3 regions of the Streptomyces sp. NPDC092296 genome follow, and region 1 is predicted to be linked to each of the others. Evidence: riboswitches for the same ligand, from Rfam matches in the RefSeq annotation. Region 1 holds a riboswitch; each other region holds the start of a gene.

Region 1 (4,766 bases):
CTCACCGCCGCCGGGCTGCGGGCCGGCCGACCGGACGCGGCGGTGGTCTCGGTACGCGCCCCCTCCCCGGAGGAGGCCGTCGCCTGGGCCGCCGACTGCCGGGCGGCCGGGGTCGGGGTCGGCTGCTTCCGCCCGCCGTCCGTACCCGACGGCCAGTCCCGGCTGCGGCTGACCGCCCGCGCCGATCTGACCGACGCACAGCTCACCCGGGCCGTCGAGGTGCTTTCCCGGACGGCTCCGGAGAATGCGTTCGGATAACCGGCAATCCCGCCCGACCGCTTCCGCCGAAGGGCGGCCGGGCGGGATTGATTACCGGATTTACCGGTCAGCCGATACGGCCGTACCAGACGCTCTTGTCCCAGATCTTCTCCAGCCGCACCCGCGCACCGCTGTGCGGGGCATGCCAGATCTTGCCCTTCCCGGCGTAGATGCCGACGTGGTAGACGCTGGAGCCGTGGTGGAAGAAGACCAGGTCGCCGGTCCTGAGGCTGCTCTTCTTGATGTGGTGCGCCTTGTTGTACTGCGCCTGTGCGGTGCGCGGCAGTTTCTTGCCCGCCTTCCGGTACGACCACATCACCAGACCCGAGCAGTCGAACCGGGTCGGCCCGGCGGCGCCGTACACATACGGCGCCCCCTTCTTGGTCGCGGCGATCCTCAGCGCCTTCGCCGAGAGCGTCGCGGCCTCCGCCGGGGTGGCGAAGCCGGGCGCCAGCCCGACCCCGGCCATCGCGGCGGCCGTCAGGACGGCGGTGGCGCCGACCCGGTTGATCAGCCGGCCACGCTGCCAGCCCGGACGACCGCCCTGGTGGGAGGGGGTACTACCGTCCTCCTCGGCGCCGACCGGCGCTGCGGGGGCAGCGTCGGCGGCGAGCTGGGCAGCCCTGCCGGCATGGGTGCGAGACGTCGCAGACATGCGAGTCCTTCCGGAACCGCCTGCGAAAGATGACCTGTCGGATTCGGGCACCGAAAGCTGCCCGGCCACCGAAGTGGCTTCACCCCAAGGGGCACTGATGAACCTTTGCCGCGGCACTGCCGCGACCGGGCTCACGCACCCCGCCGTACCTGGGTCTCCCGCTCCCGCCGCAAACAGCTCGCGCCTGGCATCCGGGTCGGTGGCGGGATTTGGCGTCCGCCCGGACCGCCCCGCCTCGGTGACGGGGACTTGTCGCGTTCGGCCGCCAGTATTGGCAGATTTCTGACCCGTCTTCATCTTGAGACGGCTATTTGTGACTCTTGTCACCCGCCCGACGGGGGCCGCTGAAGCCTTGTTCGGCAGATCAGGTTTCAACCCCTCAGAACCCTGGTACGCAATTCCCAACTCTCCTTTCACCTGCGGAAATACACCTGCGTCACCGGGGGCACGACGGGGGCTCACGGGGCGCTCGGCGGAGTGTTCGACGAGCGTTCGTTCCTGCATTCGGGGGAGCGGGCTACGGCACGCGGGCGACACGCCGTCGCTGCGCCCGGACGGGTGGTCCGCTCACCCGTCCGGGTCGCTCGGTGGAACTGCCCCGCTACGCATCGGCGGCGGACGCGTTGTCAGGGGAGGATGCGCTGGCCAGGGGGTGAGGGACGGTCAGCCGCCCGGCGCGACCGGCTCACCGCGCGCCCCTTCGCAGCCGTTCGCACCCGCTGCCGTGGCGATGGGCGTGTTGACCGGTGTCAAGACGCGATATATCGTGTTTCTCCATGCAGAGCAGCAGCAGGAGTGCCCGGTGACCGCTTCCAAGCCCACCCGCCCCTGGTCCGACGCCGCCATCGATCCGAGCGCCGCCGACCTGCCCGCCGCCGATCTGCCCGCCGCCGATCTGCCCGCCGCCGACCTGCGCGCGGCCGACCACGACCGCGACCGTACGGCCGCCCGGCTGGCCGACGCCCTCGCCCAGGGCCGGCTGACCCCCGAGGAGCACGCGGAGCGCCTGGAGGCCGCCTACAGCGCCCGTACGTTGGCCGAGCTGGCACCGCTCACCCGCGACCTCCCCGCCGAGACCGACGGCCGCCCGACCGCGCCCGTGGCCCCGGGGGACGGCGAGCCGGTGGTCGTGGTGCTCAGCAAGCTGCGCCGGGGCGGCCAGTGGCCGGTGCCGCCGCTGAGCGCCTTCCGGGCACGCTTCGGCGCGCTGGTCCTGGACCTGAGCCATGCCGTCTTCACCCGGCGCGAGGTGGTGATCGAGGCGGGGTCCTTCTGCGGCAAGGTCGAGATGGTGGTGCCGGACGACGCCCAGGTGTACGACACCGGCACGGCGCTCCTCGGCAAGCGGTCCACCCCCGGCGACCACCCCGGCCGGGCGGACGGCCCCGTCATCCGGATCACCGGCCGCAGTGTCCTCGGCCACCTCCGCGTCGTCCGGGAGTCCGACGCCCCCTTCCACCACTGAGATCCGCCCCGGGGCGGCAGATGCCCGGCCGGGCGCCGGCCAGGGGCGCGGGGGACTGCGCGCCCAGCCCGCCACGGGGGTGCGGGACTGTTCGCGGCAGCTACCCGCGCCCCGTGCGGACGGGCCCGGGTCAGAACTGGAAGACGCCGCCGGATTCGCCGCCGGCCACGCAGCGGTTGGCGTAGGTGCGGATGAACTCCACCGGGTGGCCGTCCCAGCTGCCGACGACGCGGCCGGTGACCGGGGCATACAGCATCGGGCACATCACCCCCCGCTGGGCCCGCACCGCCGCCGGATCGCCGTGCGCGGCCCGCAGCGCGGCGCACGCGTCGCCGGGGCGGGGGTGCGAGCCGCCGTCCGGGGCGCACTCCAGCGAGACCGAGCCCAGCACCCGCCCGGCGGCGTTCTCGCCGCTGTGCAGGGTCAGCACCAGCCGGGAGCCGGCCGGGCCGGGGGAGTCGGCCGCGGCGCCCGGGGCCGGGACGGCCACCAGGGCGGCGGCTGCGGCCAGGGCGGCGGCGGGCAGGGCACGGCTCCAGGGCATGGCGGGTTCCTCCGGGAACGGGACGGTACGGGGGCGAGGTGGGGCACAGGACAGGTCTCGCAGCCACACCTACCGCAGACGGCCGCCCGCCGCGCGCCCGGTCACCCGACCGTGGGCGCGCCGCGGGCGGCCGCCGTCCCGAACCCGACGCCGCTACGGTCCGTCGACCGGCTGCACCGCCGCAGCGGCAGCGCGCGGCGCACCGCCCTGGGACCGCGCCTCCAGCGACGCCAGATAGGCGTTGTACGCGACCAGCTCGGCGTCGCCGTCCCGCTCCGCCGCCCGGTCGCGCCGCCGCGCCTGCCGCTCCTCGGAGTTCGCCCACTGGAAGACCAGCGCGATCAGCACCAGCGCGGTCGGGATCTCGCCGAACGCCCAGGTGATGCCGCCGGCGATCTTCTGGTCGTCGAGCGTGTTGACGCCCAGCCCGGCCGGCGGGTGCGCGAACGTGTCGACCAGCAGATTGCTCGCCATCATCACCGCCACGCCGAAGAAGGCGTGGAACGGCATCCCCATGAACAGCTCCAGGATGCGCATCACATAGCCCGGCCGGTGCGGCCCCGGGTCCACGCCCATGATCGGCCAGAAGAAGACCAGACCGACCGCCAGGAAGTGCACCATCATCGCGATGTGCCCCGTGCGGCTGCTCATCAGGGTGTCGAACAGCGGGGTGAAGTAGAGCCCGTACAGGCTGGCGACGAAGAGCGGGATGGTGAACGCCGGGTGCGAGATCACCCGTACGTACCGGCTGTGCAGCAGCGCCACCACCAGCTCCCGCACCCCCCGGCGCCCCTTGCCGGCCGGGTGCAGCGCCCGCAGCGTCAGGGTGATCGGGGCGCCGAGCAGCAGCAGGATCGGTGAGAGCATGCTCAGCACCATGTGCTGGAGCATATGGGCGCTGAACAGCACCATCCCGTAGTCGTTCACGCCGGTGCAGGTGGTCAGCACCACGGTGGCCAGCCCCGCCACCCAGGCGATCACCCGGCCCGCCGGCCAGCGGTCGCCGCGCCGCCACAGCCGCACCGCTCCCGCCCCGTAGAGCAGCAGCAGCGCCACGCAGCCGAGCAGGAAGACCCAGTCCGGCGACCAGGCGAGGGCGCTCGACAGCGAATACGGTTTCAGCACCCCCCCGTGGTGGTGCATTCCAGCCATGCCGTCGCCCATGGGCGGAACCCGCTTTCCCTAGCTAGCCCTGGTGGCGAAGCGCGCACCCGCCGGGTCCGCTTCGTCCGACTTTCGTCCCACCAGACTAGAGCCGCCCCGGCCGCCGTCCGCAGCCGCCCCCCTGGGCGGTGCGGCGGACGGCGACGGGCCCCGGCGGACCACCCCGTGGGGGCGGCCCGCCGGGGCCCGTACGGTGTCGCGGACCGTGTCGCGGACGGTGTGCGGCGGTGCCTCAGATGACCGTCTCGGCCTCGGCGTAGCGCTCGGCCGGGACCGTCTTCAGGTCGGCGACCGCGTCGGCCAGCGGGACCAGGTTGATGTCGGTGCCCTGGAGTGCGGTGATGTGACCGAACGCGCCCTTGTGCACCGCCTCCACGGCGTGCCAGCCGAACCGGGTGGCGAGCACCCTGTCGTACGCGGTCGGGGTGCCGCCGCGCTGGACGTGGCCCAGGATGACCGGCTTGGCCTCCTTGCCGAGGCGGTGCTCCAGCTCGCGGGAGAGCTGGGTGGCGACCCCGGTGAACCGCTCGTGGCCGTAGATGTCGGTGGTGCCCGCCTCCCAGTGCATGGTGTCGGGCTCGGGCTTGGCGCCCTCCGCGCAGACCACGATGGCGAACTTCTTGCCCCGGTTGAAGCGCTCGCGGACGACCTGGGTGACCTTCTCGATGTTGAACGGCCGC
Region 2 (4,766 bases), on a different contig from region 1:
CGCTGCTTGGTGGCGACCTCGTGCAGGACGTCGGCCTGCTGGGCGGCCAGCCGGTCCAGCGCGGTGGCGCGGTCCAGGTAGCCGTCCGGGTCGGAGGAGAGCATCAGCTGCATCGTGGGGGCGATGCCGCCGGAGCGGTACTGGGCCCCGGCGATCTCCGACAGGTCCTCCAGCATGCGGTTGAGCGCGTCGCGTCCGCGCGCCACCTGGTCCTGGAGGGAGGCGGCCTCGACGCGCAGCTGCCGCACCCGCTCCCGGGTGCCGTCATAGCGCTCGGTGGCGGTCTCCGCCTGGGCGTACAACTCGTCGACCTGCTGCTTGACCTCCTGCTCGGAGGGGTGCGAGGCGACGGCGGGGTCGGCGGGCGACGCCTGGGCGGCGGCGGCCGCGCCGAGGGCGACGGCGGTGGCGGCGGCCGCGGTGAGCGTGGCGCGTGCCAGGCGCGGTTGTCTGGGGCGGCGATGGGTGGCCAACGCGCGCGGGCTCCCTTCATCCTGGCCGCCGCCGGGAGGCGGAGGTCCGAGCGCAGACGTTAGCGAACCGGGAGCACTGAGACCAAACTTCCGTTAATAGCAATTTTTCTTCCGTATCGGACACACCGGACGAGCAGTCAGCACCCTGGCGGCTCAGCGGCCGGCTGGTCCGGCCCGGACGTGCAGGCGCTCGCCCTGCGGCCCGAACAGGGAGAGCAGTTCGACCGGCTCCGGACCGGCGCTGACGAATCCGTGCGGCACCCGGGTGTCGAACTCGGCCGCCTCCCCCGTCGTGAGGACGAGGTCGTGCTCGCCCAGGACCAGCCGCAGCCGCCCCGCCAGCACATAGAGCCACTCGTACCCCTCGTGGACCCGCTGCTCCAGCTCCTCGCGGCCCGACCGGACCGGCGGGAGGATCAGCTTGTACGCCTGGAGCCCGCCCAGGTGGCGGGTCAGCGGCACAAAGGTCCTGCCGTACCGGACGAACGGACGCGCATGGATGCGCGGGTCGCCGGTCGCGGGCGCGCCGACCAGCTCGTCCAGCTGCACGCCGTACGCCTTGGCCAGCGGCAGCAGCAGTTCCAGCGTCGGCTTGCGCTGCCCGGACTCCAGCCGGGAGAGGGTGCTGACCGAGATCCCGGTCGTGCCGCTGAGCGCGGCCAGCGTGGTGCCGCGCTCCCGGCGCAGCGCCCGCAGCCGGGGGCCCACGGCGGTCAGTACGGTGGCGAAGTCGTCGTCTGCCATGGCTCCATTTGCCGACCCGGCAAGGAATTTTGTCAAACGCCGGGGCGCGGACCGACCCTCGGCAGGGTCCGACCCCCACGCCATGGAGGAAAGCACCGATGACCGATGACCGGAGCAGCATGTCGACGGCGGGGTTCTGGGACGCCCGCTACGCCCGGAGTGACCGGATCTGGAGCGGCGAGCCCAACACCACGCTGATCCGCGAGACGGCCGACCTGACGCCGGGCACCGCGCTCGACCTGGGCTGCGGCGAGGGCGCCGACGCGGTCTGGCTCGCCGGGCGGGGCTGGCGGGTCACCGCGACCGACGTCTCCCGGGTCGCCCTGGACCGCGCGGCCGGGCACGCGGCGGCGGCGGGCGTCGCCGACCGGATCGACTGGCAGCGACACGACCTGGCGGAGTCCTTCCCGGCCGGCGCCTTCGACCTGGTCTCCGCGCACTTCCTGCACTCCCCCGGCATACCCCGGGAACAGATCCTGCGGACCGCCGCCGCAGCCGTCGCCCCGGGCGGCGTCCTGCTGGTGGTCGGGCACGCCGGGCCGCCGCCCTGGGAGCACGGGCCCGAGCAGGAGGTGGACCTCCCCACCCCGCTGGAGCTGCTGGCCGCGCTGGACCTGCCGCGCGACCGGTGGGAGGTCCTGGTCAGCGAGGAGCACGAACGCATCCAGCAGGGCCCCGACGGGAAGCCGGCCACCCGCGTCGACAACACCCTGGGGCTCCGCCGCCTGCCCGGCTGAGCAGCCGGCCCCGGAGACGCGTGTTCCCGGGGTGTCGCCGTCGGCGGCGCCCCGGGAACACGCGTCAGCGCTGGGTCAGCGGTGCGTCAGATCCGGACGATCCGGGCGATCGGCATCACCGTGGCGGACTCGTAGCGGACCACCGCGCCGGTGTGCGGGGCGTGGATGATCTGCCCGTTGCCGACGTACATGCCGACGTGGCTCATCCCGCTGTAGTAGATGATCAGGTCGCCGGGCTTGGCGTTGGCGATGTTGGTGCCGATGTTCGTACCGGCGCTGGCCTGCGCCTGCGAGGTGCGCGGCAGCGAGACGTTCGCCTGGCCGTAGGCCCACAGCATCAGGCCGGAGCAGTCGAAGGTGGACGGGCCGACGTGGCCGTAGACGTACGGCGAACCGAGCCTGGACTCGGCGGCGGCGATCGCGGCGGCGGCATAGCTGGAGGCGGCGCCCGCCGTGCTGGTGGTGCCACCGGTGGCGCCGGAGGTCGTCAGCGGGCCGCGGGCGGCGGCGCGCGAGGCGCGCTCGGCGTCGGCCTCGGCCTGCTGGAGTGCGGCGCGCTCCTGGGCGGTGAGGGTGTTGAGCAGCTCCTGCGCCTTGGCGAGCTTCTGCTGCACCTCGGCCTTGGACGCCTTGAGTTCCTTGGTGGTGCTGTCCAGCTCGGCGAGCTTGTCCTGCGCCTCGGCCTTGTCCTGGTCGAGCTTGCGCTGCCGCTGCTGGAGCTCCTTGAGGACGTCCGTCTGCTGGCTGCTCGCCTGGTCGAGCGAGGACGCCTTGTCCAGGAACTGGCTCGGGTCCGAGGAGAGCATCAGCTGCACGGTCGGGTCGATACCGCCGCTGCGGTACTGCTGGGCGGCGACCTGGCCGAGCGTGCTCTGCATCGAGGAGACCTCGGACTGCCGCCGGGCCACCTGGTCCTGGAGGTGGTTGACCTGCTTCTGGAGCTGCTGCTGCTTCTCCTTGGCGCCGTCGTACTTCTCCGTCGCGACCTCGGCCTGCTCATTGAGCTTGTCGACCTGGGCCTTGACCTGGTCCTTGGTCGGCTTGGGGGCCGCGTGGGCGGCTCCGGCCTGGGCGGAGATGGCGACGGCGGTGGCTGCTGCGGCGGTCAGGACGGATATGCGCGCGCGGCTGGGCTGCTTGGGACGGCGGTGGGACGCCACGAAGGCGGACTCCTTCTTCCTACGTCCGCCTACCGGGTGAGCTGACGGGTTCGGGCTGGAAGCATGCCCTACGACGCCTCAGCCGGTGTTGGCCGGCCCTGACGCCGATTCACCCCGAGGAAGTTGGTTCCCCGGCTCCGATCGACGGCATCCCCTGGAGGACAGCACCCTGTCCTGCCGCGTCTCGAACTCGGCGGGAGCCACCGCCGTCACCCACGTCGGCTGATCACTTCACGGTGGCTCGTCGCCAGACACTAGTAACTGAACTGTGATCCGTTCAAATCCTTGTAGGTAAAAAGTCCCGGTGGCGACAAGATTTCTTCGGAATTACCACAAAGGGTAGTCGACATCTGACCCTGAGCTGATCGTTCGGCGCTGTGAAGCGCTTCGGCGGCCGATCACCGTGGCCGACCTCACTCGCCGCCGCAGCAGCCGACAGGCCCGGCTTGTCCGAAAAGCCGGGCCTGGCATGGTTGCTGAAGGGTACTGAGCACGACCGTACGGCGGTGGCCGCTCGCGGCAGCGCCGCCGTCAGACCCGGCGGATCTTGGAGATCGGCATCGAGCTGGCCGAGACCACCTCCACCGACTTGCCGGGGCGCGGCGCGTGGACGACCAGACCGTTGCCGACGTACATCCCGACGTGGCTGCCGCCGTAGTAGATGATCAGGTCGCCCGGCTGCGCGGCGGCGAGCGACGGCACCGCGACCCCCACCATGCCCTGGTCGCTGGCGATCCGGGGCAGCGTGACGCCCGCCTGCGCGTACGCCCACTTCATCAGCCCGGAGCAGTCGAAGACACTCGGGCCCATCCCGCCGCTGACATAGGCCGACCCCTGCTTGCCGAGGGCCGCCTGCAACGCCACCGCCGCATAGCCGTGCGCGGCCGGCAGCGAGCTGAGGTCCACCCGCTCCATGCCGCCGCGCGAGGCGCGGGCGTCCGCCGCCTCCAGCGCGATCCGCTCCTGCGCGGTGAGGGTGTTGAGCACCGTCTGCGCCTCGTGCAGCCGGGCCTGCATCCGCGCCTTGCCCTGCTTCAGCTGCGTGGTGGTGCGGTCCAGCTCGGCCAGCGTCGCCGCCGCCTCCGCCTTCTGCTGGTCCAGCGAGCGCTGCTGCTCCTGGAGCCGGCGCAGCGTGTCCGCCTGCTGGGCGCTCACCTGGTCCGAGGAGGACGCCTTGGCGAGGAAGTCGTCCGGGTCGGAGGAGAGCACCAGCTGCACGGTGGGGTCGATGCCACCCGAGCGGTACTGCGCCGCCGCCACCGCCCCGAGGCCGCTCTCCAGCTCGGTCACCTCGGCCTGCTGGCGGGCCACCCGGTCCTGGAGCTGAGCCGCCTGCTTGCGCAGCTGCTGCTGCTTCTCCTTGGCGCCGTCGTACTGCTCGGTGGCCTCCTCGGCCTCCTCGTACAGCTTGTCGACCTTCGCCTTCACCTGGTCCTTGGTCGGCTTGGGGTCCGCGTGCGCGGCACCGGCCTGGGCGGAGATGGCGACGGCGGTCGCGGCCGCAGCGGTCAGGACCGAGACCCGGGCACGGCTCGGCTGCTTGGGACGGCGGTGGGACGCCAAGGGAGGTGCTCCTTAGTCCTGCAAACACCACTCGCGCGAGTGACGGTCGGGATGGGGGTTTGACGACAGACCATAGTGAAGATCCGTTG
Region 3 (4,766 bases), on a different contig from region 1:
CTCGTCCGCCAGCCCCGCGACCACCGCCTCCGCCACCTCGGCCGGCTCCAGCATCGCCCCGAAAGCGGTCAGCACATCCTCGACGCCGGGATACGCGGACATCGCCGTCCGCACCCCCTGCGGACACAGCACGCTGACCCCGATCCCCCGCGACCCGTACGTCACCGCCAGCCACTCCGCGAACGCCACCGCCGCATGCTTGGTGACGCTGTACGGCGCATCCCCGGGCATGGTCAGCAGCCCCGCCGCCGAAGCGGTGTTGAGCAGCCGCCCCCGCCCCCGCGCGAGCATCCCCGGCAGCACGGCCCGCGCCGCGTAGACGTGGGCCATGACGTTGACGTCCCAGCAGCCCTGCCAGAGCGCGTCCGCCGCCTCGATGCCCTGCGCCGTCCCCACTCCGGCGTTGCTACAGAACAGGTCGATCGGCCCGAGGTGCTCCTCGGCGATGTCCACCAGGGTCCGTACGTCGCTCTCCCGCGACACGTCGCTGCCCACGCCGACCGCGCGGCAGCCGTGCCGGTCCAGCTCCCCGGCCAGGTCCTCGGCGCCGCCGACGTCCAGGTCCGCGAGGAGCAGCCCGGCCGCGCCCTCCGCCGCGAATCGCCGCGCGAGCGCCGCGCCGATCCCGCCCGCCGCCCCGGTGATGACCACCACCGCACCGCGCACCTGCATGGACTGCTCCTCCCTGCGGCCGCATCCGCCCCGCGGCGGGCCGCTGAATCACGCTGCGGGGGATCGTAGGCTCCGCAGCACCCACCGCAACAGGGCATGTCCGCCAGGTGACCTGCTTCGCGCCACTGTCGGACCCGCAGGCTAACGTCGGGGGATGCCTGCGCACGCCCCTGACCTGTTCACCTTCGAGTTCGCCGCCGATCCGTACCCGGCGTACGCCTGGCTGCGCGAGCACGCACCGGTGCACCGCACCACCCTGCCGAGCGGTGTGGACGCGTGGCTGGTGACGCGGTACGCCGACGCCCGGCAGGCGCTGGCCGACCCCAGGCTGTCCAAGAACCCGGTGCACCACAGCGAGCAGGCGCACCGCTCCGGCCGGGTCGGCATCCCCGGGGAGCGCAGCGCCGACCTGATGACGCACCTGCTGAACATCGACCCGCCCGACCACACCCGGCTGCGCCGGCTGGTCTCCAAGGCGTTCACCCCGCGCCGGGTCGCGGAGTTCGAGCCCCGGGTGCGGCAGCTCACCGACCGGCTGCTGGACTCCTTCGCGGCCCGGGGCAGCGCCGACCTGATCCATGAGTTCGCCTTCCCGCTGCCGATCTACGCCATCTGCGACCTGCTGGGCGTGCCGCCGGAGGACCAGGACGACTTCCGCGACTGGGCCGGGATGATGATCCGCCACGGCGGCGGCCCGCGCGGCGGTGTCGCCCGCGCGGTCAAGCGGATGCGGACGTACCTGGCCGAGCTGATCCACCGCAAGCGCGCGGAGCTGACCGCCGAGCCGCAGCCCGGCGAGGACCTGATCTCCGGGCTGATCCGGGCCGGCGACCACGGCGAGCACCTGACCGAGAACGAAGCCGCCGCGATGGCCTTCATCCTGCTCTTCGCCGGCTTCGAGACCACCGTCAACCTGATCGGCAACGGCACGTACGCCCTGCTGCGCAACCCCGGTCAGCGGGCGCTGCTCCAGGAGTCGCTGGGCCGGGGCGAGACCGGGCTGCTGGCCGGCGCGGTGGAGGAGCTGCTCCGGTACGACGGCCCGGTGGAGCTGGCCACCTGGCGGTTCGCCACCGCGGAGCTGACCATCGGCGGCACGGCCGTCCCGGCGGGCGATCCAGTGCTGGTGGTGCTGGCCGCCGCCGACCGCGACCCGGAGCGGTTCGACGGGCCGGACACCCTCGACCTGGCCCGCCGCGACAATCCGCACCTGGGCTTCGGCCACGGCATCCACTACTGCCTGGGCGCGCCGCTCGCCCGGTTGGAGGCGCAGGCGGCGCTGACCGCGCTGCTCACCCGCCTCCCCGATCTGCGGCTCGCCGCCGATCCGGCCGACCTGCGGTGGCGCGGCGGTCTGATCATGCGCGGCCTGCGGGAGTTGCCGGTGGGCTTCACCCCGGTGGCGGAGTGAGCGGATGACCGACCGACAGTAGGCACGCCGCGACGATGGGTTTGCCTTTGTGTGATGTTCGTGATGTCGGGTTGTTATCCATCAGACGAACTGTCTAGGCTCCCGTCCATCCGCTGACGCGGGCCCCGGAGCGTGGGACGCCGAGTCCTGTCCACCGTGCTCCGGGCCACCGAGACCGACCTTGAGGACAGGAGCGGGGGAACCAGGTAAGCCGCCGTGCGCCCAACCGGTGCGCGGCTCGGGGTGAAGCCGCCTCCGCGCGGCCGGGCCACCTCCCGGTCCGAACCCGACAGCTCACCTCGTAGGCGTCGGAGAGGGACCCCTCATGCTGCTTCCCGGCAACGGCCGCCATCGCCGCATCCGCCCCAGCCAGACCAAGAAGTTCGTCGCCGTCGCCGGTGTCACCGGCGCGGGCATCGCGCTCCCGCTGCTGACGGCGGGCGCCGCCTCCGCCGCCTCCACCGCCACCTGGGACAAGGTCGCCCAGTGCGAGAGCGGCGGCGACTGGGCGATCAACACCGGCAACGGCTTCTACGGCGGCCTCCAGTTCACCCAGAGCACCTGGGCGGCCTACGGCGGCTCCGCGTACGCCGACCGGCCGGACCTGGCGACCAAGGGCCAGCAGATCGCCATAGCGGAGAAGGTGCTGGACGGTCAGGGCCCCGGCGCCTGGCCGGTGTGCTCGGTGCAGGCCGGGCTGACGGCGGGCGGCCCCGCCGCGAGCGTGGACACCGGCGGCAGCCCGGTCTCCTCCGCCACCACGGACGCCGCCTCGCGCGGCAGCGCCCGGGACGACCTGGGTGCGGCCGACTCCACCGCCGCCAAGGACACCGCCCCGACCCAGACCGAGCACCTGCCGACCTTCGACGGCACGGCCGGCTGGGACGCTGAGGACGGCGTCTACTGGTACCAGGAGGACGACTCCTGGCACTGGACCAGCCACAAGGACGTCTACCAGCAGCACCTCGCCGCGGCCGAGCAGCAGGCCGCGACCGCCGCGACCCCGGCCAAGGGCACCGCGAAGCCGGCCGGGAGCACCGCCAAGCACGCCGCCGCGCCCGCCGCCGAGACGGCCGCCACCCCGGCGAAGAAGTCCACCCCCCGGCACGCGGCCCCCGCCCCGGCCGGCGGCCGGTACACGGTCGTACCGGGCGACAACCTCTCCGCCATCGTCGAGGCCCACCACCTGGACGGCGGCTGGCAGCACCTCTACCAGGAGAACCGCTCCACCGTCGGCGCCGACCCCGACCTGATCCTGCCGGGCCAGGTGCTGACCCTCGGCTGACCGGCTGCGCACCGCTGCTGACGCCCCGCCGGCGGCCGCTCCCGACCTCCCGGGACCGGCCGCCGGGTGCGGTGCCGGGCACCGCGCTACCGATGGGTAGAAGTGTTCGACCGGCGAGACAGGGCCCGGGTAGCGGTGGTCGTGACGGCCGGTGCGGTTAGGCTCTGGTCGTAACGACTTCATATCCGCCATAAGGAGATGCCTCGTGCCGTCCATTGATGTCGTCGTAGCCCGGGAGATCCTCGACTCGCGAGGCAACCCCACGGTCGAGGTCGAGGTCGGCCTCGACGACGGCAGCACCGGCCGCGCGGCGGTGCCCTCCGGCGCCTCCACCGGCGCCTTCGAGGCGCTGGAGCTGCGCGACGGCGACAAGTCCCGCTACGGCGGCAAGGGCGTGGAGAAGGCCGTCCTCGCCGTCATCGAGCAGATCGGCCCGGAGCTGGTCGGCTACGACGCCACCGAGCAGCGGCTGATCGACCAGGCGATGCTCGACCTGGACGCCACCCCGGACAAGTCCTCGCTCGGCGCCAACGCCATCCTGGGCGTCTCGCTCGCCGTGGCGCACGCCGCCTCCGAGGCGTCCGACCTGCCGCTGTTCCGCTACGTCGGTGGTCCGAACGCGCATGTGCTGCCGGTCCCGATGATGAACATCCTGAACGGCGGCTCGCACGCCGACTCCAACGTGGACATCCAGGAGTTCATGATCGCCCCGATCGGCGCGGAGTCCTTCTCCGAGGCCGTCCGCTGGGGCGTGGAGGTCTACCACACCCTCAAGGGCGTGCTGAAGGAGCGCGGGCTCTCCACCGGCCTGGGCGACGAGGGCGGCTTCGCCCCCAACCTCGACTCCAACCGCGAGGCGCTGGACCTCATCGTCGAGGCGATCAAGAAGGCCGGCTACACCCCCGGCAAGGACGTCGCCCTGGCGCTGGACGTCGCCGCCTCCGAGTTCTACAAGGACGGCGCCTACCAGTTCGAGGGCAAGGCGCTCTCCGCCGTCGAGCTGACCGAGTACTACGCCGAGCTGGTCGCCTCCTACCCGCTGGTCTCCATCGAGGACCCGCTGAACGAGGAGGACTGGGACGGCTGGAAGACCCTCACCGAGAAGCTCGGCGACAAGGTCCAGATCGTCGGCGACGACCTCTTCGTCACCAACCCGGAGCGCCTGGGCCGCGGCATCGAGTCCGGCACCGCCAACGCGCTGCTGGTGAAGGTCAACCAGATCGGCTCGCTCACCGAGACGCTGGACGCGGTGGAGCTGGCCCAGCGCAACGGCTACCGCTGCATGATGTCGCACCGCTCCGGCGAGACCGAGGACGTCACCATCGCGGACCTCGCCGTCGCCACCAACTGCGGCCAGATCAAGACCGGCGCCCCGGCCCGCTCCGAGCGCGTCGCCAA

The links. Region 1 has a riboswitch for cyclic di-AMP ahead of ACIQGZ_RS28945 (C40 family peptidase). Riboswitches for the same ligand answer to the same signal wherever they lie in the genome.
Region 2: linked by a shared signal. The riboswitch ahead of ACIQGZ_RS11175 (NlpC/P60 family protein) and the one ahead of ACIQGZ_RS28945 (C40 family peptidase) in region 1 are both predicted to bind cyclic di-AMP.
Region 3: linked by a shared signal. The riboswitch ahead of ACIQGZ_RS04980 (transglycosylase family protein) and the one ahead of ACIQGZ_RS28945 (C40 family peptidase) in region 1 are both predicted to bind cyclic di-AMP.

The regions. Positions count from the first base shown of each region.
Region 1 covers NZ_JBIVRB010000025.1:7,265-12,030, reverse strand. The annotation lists gene ACIQGZ_RS28950 (8-amino-7-oxononanoate synthase) at 1-258, shown strand, start outside; gene ACIQGZ_RS28945 (C40 family peptidase) at 326-913, opposite strand; cyclic di-AMP (ydaO/yuaA leader) riboswitch at 916-1,138, opposite strand; gene ACIQGZ_RS28940 (DUF1707 domain-containing protein) at 1,716-2,378, shown strand; gene ACIQGZ_RS28935 (SSI family serine proteinase inhibitor) at 2,509-2,922, opposite strand; gene ACIQGZ_RS28930 (cytochrome c oxidase assembly protein) at 3,076-4,065, opposite strand; gene ACIQGZ_RS28925 (6-phosphofructokinase) at 4,319-4,766, opposite strand, start outside.
Region 2 covers NZ_JBIVRB010000003.1:159,507-164,272, reverse strand. The annotation lists gene ACIQGZ_RS11190 (NlpC/P60 family protein) at 1-473, opposite strand, end outside; gene ACIQGZ_RS11185 (helix-turn-helix domain-containing protein) at 627-1,217, opposite strand; gene ACIQGZ_RS11180 (class I SAM-dependent methyltransferase) at 1,316-1,954, shown strand; gene ACIQGZ_RS11175 (NlpC/P60 family protein) at 2,041-3,114, opposite strand; cyclic di-AMP (ydaO/yuaA leader) riboswitch at 3,125-3,274, opposite strand; gene ACIQGZ_RS11170 (NlpC/P60 family protein) at 3,646-4,677, opposite strand.
Region 3 covers NZ_JBIVRB010000001.1:1,070,775-1,075,540, forward strand. The annotation lists gene ACIQGZ_RS04970 (SDR family oxidoreductase) at 1-672, opposite strand, end outside; gene ACIQGZ_RS04975 (cytochrome P450) at 827-2,083, shown strand; cyclic di-AMP (ydaO/yuaA leader) riboswitch at 2,241-2,406, shown strand; gene ACIQGZ_RS04980 (transglycosylase family protein) at 2,409-3,368, shown strand; gene eno (phosphopyruvate hydratase) at 3,574-4,766, shown strand, end outside.